DNA from 3 places in the Paenibacillus sp. FSL R7-0204 genome. Region 1 is predicted to be linked to each of the others. Evidence: riboswitches for the same ligand, from Rfam matches in the RefSeq annotation. Region 1 holds a riboswitch; each other region holds the start of a gene.
The links. A riboswitch is a leader RNA that binds a small molecule or an ion and turns the genes downstream of it on or off. The one in region 1 is predicted to bind cobalamin.
Positions count from the first base shown of each region.

Region 2: another riboswitch for cobalamin. It lies ahead of MKX42_RS31940 (anaerobic ribonucleoside triphosphate reductase); the one in region 1 lies ahead of MKX42_RS25095 (energy-coupling factor ABC transporter permease).
Region 3: another riboswitch for cobalamin. It lies ahead of MKX42_RS29380 (S-layer homology domain-containing protein); the one in region 1 lies ahead of MKX42_RS25095 (energy-coupling factor ABC transporter permease).

Region 1 covers NZ_JBBOCA010000001.1:5,731,802-5,735,077, forward strand. Annotated here, with positions in the region: gene cbiQ (cobalt ECF transporter T component CbiQ) at 1-520, opposite strand, end outside; gene MKX42_RS25090 (energy-coupling factor ABC transporter substrate-binding protein) at 517-810, opposite strand; gene MKX42_RS25095 (energy-coupling factor ABC transporter permease) at 810-1,574, opposite strand; cobalamin riboswitch at 1,859-2,052, opposite strand; gene MKX42_RS25100 (ArsR/SmtB family transcription factor) at 2,192-3,124, shown strand.
Region 2 covers NZ_JBBOCA010000001.1:7,366,714-7,369,989, reverse strand. Annotated here, with positions in the region: gene MKX42_RS31940 (anaerobic ribonucleoside triphosphate reductase) at 1-1,628, opposite strand, end outside; cobalamin riboswitch at 1,970-2,201, opposite strand; gene MKX42_RS31935 (MTH1187 family thiamine-binding protein) at 2,543-2,851, shown strand; gene MKX42_RS31930 (sugar phosphate isomerase/epimerase family protein) at 2,900-3,276, shown strand, end outside.
Region 3 covers NZ_JBBOCA010000001.1:6,793,249-6,796,524, reverse strand. Annotated here, with positions in the region: gene MKX42_RS29385 (hypothetical protein) at 1-328, shown strand, start outside; cobalamin riboswitch at 908-1,101, shown strand; gene MKX42_RS29380 (S-layer homology domain-containing protein) at 1,310-3,276, shown strand, end outside.

The DNA.
Region 1 (3,276 bases):
CATGCGCTGCATCACTCAGCAAGAACAGGAAGCGGTACATAATCAGCATCAGCTCCAGGACAATCTGCGGCATCCGCAGCCTGCGCAGCACCTGCAAAAGCTCACTGAACGGAGTCGTAAACATCAGGAAGAAGAAACAGCTCATGCAGGCAGAGATTCTGGCCAGCAGCTCCCCTGCCCGCTGAAGTCCCGCCGCTGTGACATATACCGGCAGGTTCAGTCCCGGAAGCGGGAATATCCCTGCCTCTCCCGCAGCCGGATGCCCGAATTCCACGAGCAGCGCCGGTACGCTAAGCGCATAGAACAGCAGCGCTGTGCCGAACAGCATGCCATAAGCACGGAAGGGAATACGGGCCTGTAAAACACACCAGGACATCATCCATAGGGTGATTGCAGCCTGTAGGACCGGATGTACGGTGTAAGAGAGCAGGAACATCAGGGCTGCGAACGAGCTTTTCCACATCGGGGATAACTGGCGCAGAGCATTATTGTAGGAGAGAACATCAATCCGCCGGATCACTTGCTGCTATGCTGCTTCGCCCCGCCCTGCTTGCCCTTGAGCAGCCCCAGGGTATAACCGATCACACCGGCACCAATCGCTGCCTGCAATGCGAACAACATACTCTCCGTCTCCCCCGGGAGCTCAGTCAGCGGCTTGAACCAAGGCTTATAGTCAGGGTTCATCTCGGTAATCACACCTTCAGCCGCATCATCGGCCCCGCCGAATTCCCCATTAACCAGCAGCAGCGGCAGAATGACCAGCAGAATAACAACCAGCAGCATCAAACCATTTTTCCATTTATTGCTCATTAGGCTCTTCCTCCGTTCACCTTGCGTTTCAGAAGCGACAATTCATTCGGGCTATACGATTTCAGCCAGTTCCACAGCAGTACCGTCAACAACCCTTCACTGATGGCCAGCGGGATTTGCGTCACGGCAAAGATGCCCCCGAATTTGAGAAAAGAAGCCAGCACGCCGCCATCCGCCGCCGGAAAAGCCACCGCTAATTGGAAGGATGTCACTACGTACGTACTCAGATCAGCCACCGCAGCCGCACAGAACAAGGCCAGCCTCTCGCGATCCGGCATTTTCATCATCAGCTTATACACTGCATATCCGGCAAAAGGACCCGCCACCGCCATCGAGAACGCATTGGCCCCGAGCGTAGTGATCCCCCCGTGCGCCAGCAGCAGCGCCTGAAACAGCAGGACAATCGAGCCGATTACGCTCATGGGCAACGGCCCCAGCATTACCGCACCAAGTCCGGTACCGGTGGGGTGGGAACTGCTGCCGGTCACGGAAGGCATTTTGAGTGCAGACAAGACGAAGGTAAACGCCCCGGCCAGGCCCAGCAGCAGCTTCAGCTCCGGATTCTCGCGGGTCATGGCTCTCAGCTTGAAGATTCCCAGGACAAAGAACGGGATAAACGCCGCCCACCAGAACACCGCCCAGCCAACCGGCAGGAATCCTTCCATAATGTGCATCGCCCGGGCCGTCCCCGGTTCGTTCAGCATAAAGTACACCGTAAATCCGGCAACCAGTGCCGCAAAGCTCCACCCTCTGTGTTTTTTCATTTGTCACCCTCCATGTTTGTTAATTTCCCATTACAGATCATAAAGCCCAAAAAACCCACCCTAAAGGGTGGGAGTGTATGTACGCAGGCAAGTTCGATAGAGCGCGCTGCCGCTGCCAAGCGAAACAAGGTGCTTCTCATCGTCCCATTACTATGGGCCGTGTCCTTGTAGCCAGCAGTTGTAAACCGGGTGTCCTCGCTAAACTCAAGATTCCTCCGGTCCATCCGGGCAGAACGCCTCTTCTCATTAACCCATCCGTACACCGCTCCTATCCGCGTAGGGTCGTGGTGTGCGTCGACAAGGTAGGTCTCCTGGCTTGGAATACAGGCGCCGCAGGCTTCGTCTTCCCCGGGGCTTCCCGAGTGACCTCATGAAGTGCAGCTCTTCCATACAGTGGCGGGACCGCTCGGGAGTTGCACCCGATTCCCTGTTATCCCTTGCCGCATCCGGCAAGAGCACCTTGTTTCATCGCTAATTCATCTCACATCATAACGGACTCGGCCTATCGTGTCTGTGATATAAATTGGAAAAGCTGTCCTGAGGCGAATCATCCCTTGTAGAAATTTTATTTGAGTAATATAATTATTAACTATATAACCTGAACGTGGAGGCATCCGATGAAACTTGATCTAACCGAACAATCCCTGCCCGTGTACGAGGCCCTGTCCAGTACCGTGCGCCTGCATATGCTGCGGCTGCTGTCCGATAAGCCCATGAACGTGAAGGAGCTGGCTGCAGCCCTCAAGCTCAGCAGTGCAATTATGACCATGCATGTGCGCAAGCTCGAAGCCGCCGGGCTGATCCGCAGCCATATGGCTCCCGGCAAAAGCGGGCTGCAAAAGATTTGTACACTGGCCACCGACGGGGCAGAGATTGTTTTTCCAAGGCAGGCCCGGACTCCGCGCAGAGGGTACCGCAAGGACATCCCGGTGGGGCATTATTCCGACTTCCAGATTGAGCCTACCTGCGGACTGTCTACGACAGAGAGGGTCATCGGGCACTTTGACGATCCCCGTTATTTCTGGGACCAGGAGCGCGTGAATGCCGGGATTCTCTGGTTCGGCAAGGGGTTCGTCGAGTATAAAATCCCGAATTTCCTGCTGTCGAGCCAGCAGCCGGAGGAGCTTGCCATCACGATGGAGATTGCCTCCGAAGCCCCGTCGATTAACAACAACTGGCCGTCGGATATTACCTTCACACTGAACGGACAATCGCTTGGCTTCTGGACCAGCCCTGGGGACTACGGAGATAATCCGGGAAAATACACCCCGGCCTGGTGGCCCGCACTCACCAACCAATACGGCCTGCTCAAGCAGCTGCGGATTACGCAGACAGGTACCTACATGGATGGGCAAAAGCTGTCGGAGGTCACCCTGGATCAGGTAGGCATCCGCAACAAACAATGGACCTTCCGGCTCTCTGTCGAGGAGGATGCCGAGCACATCGGCGGCCTCACCCTGTTCGGTAAAGGCTTCGGCAATTACAACGAGGATCTGGTGTTTGAGCTGTTTTATACGGATGGTGTGGCAGATTTGCCGGGTTCTATATGAAAGCCAGATTAGGGTGTGTAGAAGGTAGGTAGGTAGGTAGGTAGGTAGGTAGGTAGGTAGGTAGGTAGGTAGGTAGGTAGGTAGGTAGGTAGGTAGGTAGGTAGGTAGGTAGGTAGGTAGGTAGGTAGGTAGGTAGGTAGTGGAGATAGATT
Region 2 (3,276 bases), 1.6 Mb from region 1:
CTCAGTTCATGGTAAACCGGAATGTGGAACGAGTTCGTATAGTATTCACGGTCGGTTACCCCAGGGATAGAGCCGAGCACCTTGCGGTCGATCTTGGTGAACTTGCCGGAGAGACCCTCAGCCGGCGTGGCGAACAAGGTGATGTTAAGGTTAAGCTCCTCACTCTTACGGTCGCAATATTCACGCATGTGGCGGACGATGGCTACAGCCTTGGCATGGATCTCCATATCTTCGCCGTGGTGCTTGCCGTACATGGCTTTCATGCATTCGGCCATTCCAATGAAGCCCAGCGACAGACTGCCGTGCTTTAGCAATTCGCCTACGCTGTCATCAGGGGCAAGCTGCTCGCCGCCCTCCCAGACGCCTTCCCGCATCATGAAATCGGAGGCTTTGGCCTTCTGGGAAGCCTGGATACGGAAGCGGTGCAGCAGACCGTCGAGCGCAATATCCATATAGTGATTGAGATCATCAAAGAACCCTTCTTCATCAGCAGCGAGGCGGCGGCCGGTTATCGTACCGTGGGCCAGTCCAAGACGCACCAGGTTGAGCGTGTTGAAGGACAGGTTACCTTTGCCGGAGCAGTGGTTGCGTCCGAAGCGGTCGCCGAGCACACGGGTCCGGCAACCCATCGTAGCGAACTCGGTATCCGGGTCAGTAGGATCGTAATACTGCATGTTCAGCGGAGCGTCCAAGTTGGCGAAGTTCGGATACAATCTGCGCGCCGAGCACTCCGCTGCCTTCAGGAACAGCTCGTAGTTAGGATCACCCGGCTGCTGGTTGATGCTTTGCTTGCATTTGAAAATCTGAATCGGGAACACCGGCGTCTCCCCGCTGCCCAGTCCGTTCATCGTAGCCGTCAGCAGCGAGCTGATCACAAGCTGGCCCTCCGGGGAGGTGCAGGTGCCGTAGTTGATGCTGGTAAAAGGAATCTGGCCGCCGGAGCGGCTGGACATCGTATTCAGGTTATGTACCATACTTTCTGCGGCCTGCTGGGTCTCGCTCTGCGTCTCCTTCAGGGCAAAACGGAAGGCGCGCGGATACTGCTCAGCCAGATCGCTGCGGCTCATCGTAATCTCACCAAGTTCAGATAATTCTGCATTCTCCTCAAAATACTCCAGACCTTTGCGGAAGAGCTTGGAGAAGGATTTGGTCACATAAGGAGCCAGATCATAATCCAGCTTGTTGGCGGATACGCCGCCGTACTGCGCATTCTGCTGTGACTGGAAAATAATCGCCACCAGCGACATCGCCGTCATAATCGAGTTAGGAGGCCGTACGCTGCCGTTGCCGGTGTTGAAGCCTTCACGGAGAAGGCGTTCAAACGGAATGAAGATGCAGTTCGTGGTTCCAATGGCGTATTGATCAAGGTCATGTACATAGACGACATTATCCAGGGTAGCCTGTACCAGCTGTGGCGGCATGGTGAAGTTGCGGGCATACCATTTGGAGTATTCACTGCCGAATTTGCTCATTTTGCCGGAGAAGCTCTCCCCGTTCAGGTTGGCGTTCTCGCGCAGCAGATCCAGATCCCGGCTGTCGATAATATCCCGTCCCAGATGAATAACCTCTTCCAAAAGATCCTCCTGTGCAGCTTGTCCTTCGTTATAACGTTTCTCCAGCAGCGTCATTATATAACTCTCTCCTCTCGGGTATTGTAAGCGTAATATGTATCATAGAATGGTCAGGACATCAGTAAAAAAGCACCCCCGGCCGGGAAGGCCGGAAATGCCCGAATGCATGATGCAAAGATCCGGAAAGCGGAAATTTGCCTGTGGTCTGGGTGGAACATACGAGCAGACACGGGGCGAATAGCTTACGCCCGTTCTTGTATATTCCGCAGAGCCGATACCTGAAGATAATCCACGATCGTCCTCAGGTATCGGCAGCCTCTGGCCCGATTGACGGAAGGCTAACTCTGCTATTGCAGGCCGCATACGGACACCTCCCCTGTTCCTCGCAGGAGTCTAAGCGGTGCCACCGAAACAGGGCAGGTCTCCTGGCTTCCGGCAACTCCTCCGGCGCCTTCCCGGGGGGCTTATTCCGCCCCTTAGTGGCAATGAGCCGGAGAATGCGGCCCAGGGGCATCGCACCCAGGGAGCATCCGGTTACAGTGGCGGGACCGCAGCGGTTTTGCACCGCGCTTCCCTATTAAGTCGCACCTCTACTACAAGGGGTGAAACACCCGTTTCTACTATATTTTGTTGTTATCTATTAAAGCTACCGCAATATATTGTGTTTGTAAATGATTTTTTGCAATCCCGCACGGGGAGCGGGTTCGGCGCTTTTACTCACAGCTGATCCACAGTTAGTCCACAGGTAATCCACAACTTTCCTCTGAATCTGCTTTGAATTTTTCATAAAATCTCCGAAAATACGCCACAAAGAATCCATAAATAGAGTGCGTCTAATCCTGGTAATCATTTTGACGGATATTATATAGAATAAAGAGGATGGCAGGCGATTTGTGGCAAGCTTGGCGAAGCGTTACAATAAGAGGATAAGTAAGAGGCAGGCACATCAGATCATTAGGAGGCAGTTCACAATGGCAATTGGCGAAGTGACCGTTATTCCGATTGGGACAGGCAGCACCAGTCTCAGCAGCTATGTGGCCGAGATGCAGCGTGTGCTGGAGACGGTGGAGGGTATTACCTATGAGCTTACTTCCATGGGTACGATTATTGAGGGGCCGGTAGCACGGATTCTGGCTGCGGTAGAAGCGCTGCATGAGTCGCCGTTCACCGCCGGGGCGCAGAGAGTCTCAACCTCGCTCAAGATTGACGACCGGCGTGACAAGACCTCAACCAGCCGCAGTAAGCTGGAATCCGTAGAGCGCAAGCTTCAGGGGAAGTAGTGTGAATATAGTATCCAACCAGAAATGACGATAAGGAGCGGATTCTTCATGGCAGAAGCAGCGCGGCAGATCGGAATTCAAATGTATACACTGCGTGACCAGACGGAGCGGGATCTCCTCGACACACTGGGCAAGGTAGCAGAGATGGGATACCAGGTGGTGGAATTCGCCGGATATTTCGGCGTAACTGCCGCGGCACTGCGCCGCAGGCTGGATGAACTGGGTCTTGCAGCACCTTCGGCGCATGTGGGTCTGGACTTCAGCAGCCTGGATCAGATGGAGCGGGCATTGGCCCGGGAGATTGAATACGCGGCGGAGCTGGGAATTCAATATATCATCACCCCGTCGGCACCGCTTCCGCCCAACCCCTCCATCGACGATGTGACCAGTATCATTCCATTCCTGGAGAAGGCTTCCGCGATGGT
Region 3 (3,276 bases), 1.1 Mb from region 1:
AGCAGACGGTGATGCGAGCGGTAAGGCAGGTGCCGGAGCAGACGGTGATGCGAAGGGTGAAGCAGTAGCCGGAGCGGACGGCGATGCGGACAGTGGAGCCGCCGCCTCTCCAGCGGCGGCGGGAACTCCTCCGTCACGCGTATACGAGGTTACGGTGGAGCTATCAGCAGGCGCGATGCTGGCGGCAGGCGATATGATCACCGCCGGAAGATACTCGCTGAAGCTGGCGGCAGATCCGGGCAGCGCTCCGGAAGCTACAGCTACAGCCGCGCCTAGTGCGGAGCCATCCGCTTCCGCAAGCCCGGAAGCGGACACGGATGCGGAATAACACAGCGGCCATAAGCAGGCTGCGTAAGCTTTTAACTAACGCGATCGGGTAGTGCTCAGAGTAATTCAATCGACATATGTGAATTGTAGCCTAATGGTACGCTGATGTCCGAAAGAAGCTGCTCGATTGCACTTTGTACACTAGAATGAGGCATATCGAGCCTTATATGGTGTTCTGTTGTATTCGGTACATTAGATTTTGGGAATTTGGCCCGGCGGAGGGTTATTTGCCACAATCGATTGTATGAAATGCAGCAGAATGCGTTATCGGCTGCTTTTACACGAATTCTAATGTACATAATACAATCGCCAGCTGCCGCTGTCTCCGCTAGTACCGCCAACGTGTTGATTAGCAGCAGAAGAGTAACTTTTTATAGTCCTGAATAGTACGGTGTGCCGGGGGAGCGGGCATGTGCTGTTCAGGATTTTTGTGCGGAATGGGCTGAGCCTTGGGGGAGTTGGAATAGATATAGCTTGTCTATAGACATACAGGGGGATAGTCGATATGATGGTTTGAGAATATTAAAATTTAATAAGCTTGAGGAAAAGGTGCAGATTGCCTTAGAGACCGCGTGCTGTCGCTAGCAGAAGCTGGCAGGGCTATGTCTAACAGAGGAATCTGCTTAAAAGGGAAGCCCGGTGCGAGTCCGGCGCGGTCCCGCCACTGTAAATACGGAGCAACTCCTGAGGAGCCACTGTCTGCTAATTCGGATGGGAAGGCGGGGGAAGCGGTGAAGTATGAGCCAGGAGATCTGCCTTTTTTGATGTTGTTTCTATTCTTCGGGGGTAAGAATGTGGAGCAGATGCTGATATTGGCGAGGGCTGTATACGCTATATGTAATGTGGGAGAGCAATCGCTCCCTTCAGCCGCCCTGTGCGAAAGTTCTTCCCCGGCCGCCCTGCACAGGGCGGTCTTTAGGTTGCTGCTCTCTTTGCGGAGGAAGCAGGATTTATCCATTCTATTTCAGGAAAGAGGTTAGTTATGAAAAACCATTCTCTATCATCCAGGTTCACACGGCTGGGACTTGCTGTCATTATGCTGTTTGCACTGCTTGGAGCAGCTGTAGCCCCGGCAGGACAAGCTGCTGCTGCACAGGCAGGCGTGACTTCCGCACCTGCGGTATCCGCTCTGCCCGCAAGTGAGGCAGCCAGCGTAACCGCTGCGGTCTATGCTACTGCAGAATTCATGCTGAAGAACGGAGTCCAGTCGGACTGGCAGGCGATTGGCCTTGCGCAAGCAGGCTACAAGGTTCCAGCCAGCTATCTGAAGGCGCTTGAGGGTAAGGTGGCTGAGGCTAAGGGGGTTTTTGCCAGAGCTACGGACTATGCCCGGATCACGCTTGCCGTTAAGGCACTGGGCGGCGACCCGGCGAATGTGGCAGGCTATAACCTGATCGAGAAGCTCTACAATCACGAAGCAATTACCGGCCAGACGCTGAATAATCCGGTCTATGCCCTGCTTGCATTGGATTCCGGCAGTTATACAATCCCGGCAAATGCGAAATGGACACAGTCTAAGCTGCTGGCAGAGATTCTGGCGAAGCAGAACCCGGACGGCGGCTTCACCCTGACCACGGGTGCGAGTGATCCGGATATGACAGCGATGGTGCTGACCGCACTGGCTGGACATAAGCAGGAAGCAGCAGTGAATACTGCCGGTCAGCGGGCGGCTGCCTGGCTGGCTAAGGCACAGGACAAGAACGGCGGATATGGCGAGAGCAGTGAGAGTGTAGCTCAGGCCATTATCGGTCTGTCTGCCTTCGGCATTGATCCGGCGGGAGCAGAGTATACGAAAGGCCAGATTAATCTGGTCAGCAAGCTGCTGAGCTTCAGCGCAGCAGATGGCGGATTTGTCCACACTGCGGGCGGCAGCTCCAATCCGCTCTCAACGGAGCAGGCACTGGAGGCTTTGGTAGCGTACAAGCTGTTTGGAACAGGCGGTAAGCTCTTTGATTTTAGCGGCACACCAGTGAAGAATCCTCAGGTAAGTGTCTCGGTTACAGTTGAAGGTCCGAATGGAACGTTGGCTGAGGGCAGCGTGTACGCCGGAAATGTGCTTAAGGCACTGGAAAAGACAGCAGCAGCCAAGCGCCTGGCCCTGGTCAATGAAGCAGGCAATTATGTGACGGGGATCGGCGGCGTGGTTGCGGGTACTTTTGGCGGATATGATGGCTGGATGTATGTAGTCGCACGCGGCGGAGCATGGATCTATCCAAGTGTAGGGATGGGAGACTTCGCGCTGGAGGAGAATGACCGCATTGTGGTCTATTATGGCGGGGACAACACGCAGGTGGTTGATGCTGTAACTGTGACTCCCGCACAGCCGCAGCCTGGACAAGATCTGAAGGTGCAGGTAACCCAGAAGCAATGGGTCTGGAATGAGGCGACCTTCACCTCCGATCCGGTAACTTCACCGTCAGCAGGCGTACAGGTAACCATCGGCGGCAAAACGGCAGTTACAGATGCTGCGGGCCTGGCTGTTGTGGCTGGTGGTCTTCCAGCGAATAAATACACTCTGACGGTTACAGGATATCTTAAGGATAAAACCCCGGCCATCGTGCGTCATACAGTCCCGGTAACGGTGGCTTCTGCGGCGGCGGACCGTCCGGATTTTGCCGATGTGAAGTCGATCTCGCCTTGGGCGCTGGAGTCGGTATACACGGCGTATGACCGCAAGCTGATGAATGGTGTGAGTGAGGGCAGTCTGCTGTTTGCACCGAAAAAGAATATTACCCGTGCTGAATTTGCAGCGCTGCTGCTGCGCTTAACCGGGAACGAGCCGTCTGCGGCGGCTTCCGCTGGGGCCTTCAGTGATGTTAAGGCCGGTACATGGTATTATGGAACAGTGAACCGGGCGAAGGAGCTTGGAATCATCAGCGGCGTGACGGCCAAAACGTTCAAACCGGACGGGCTGGTTACGCGCCAGGACATGGCTGTGATGATGGTTAG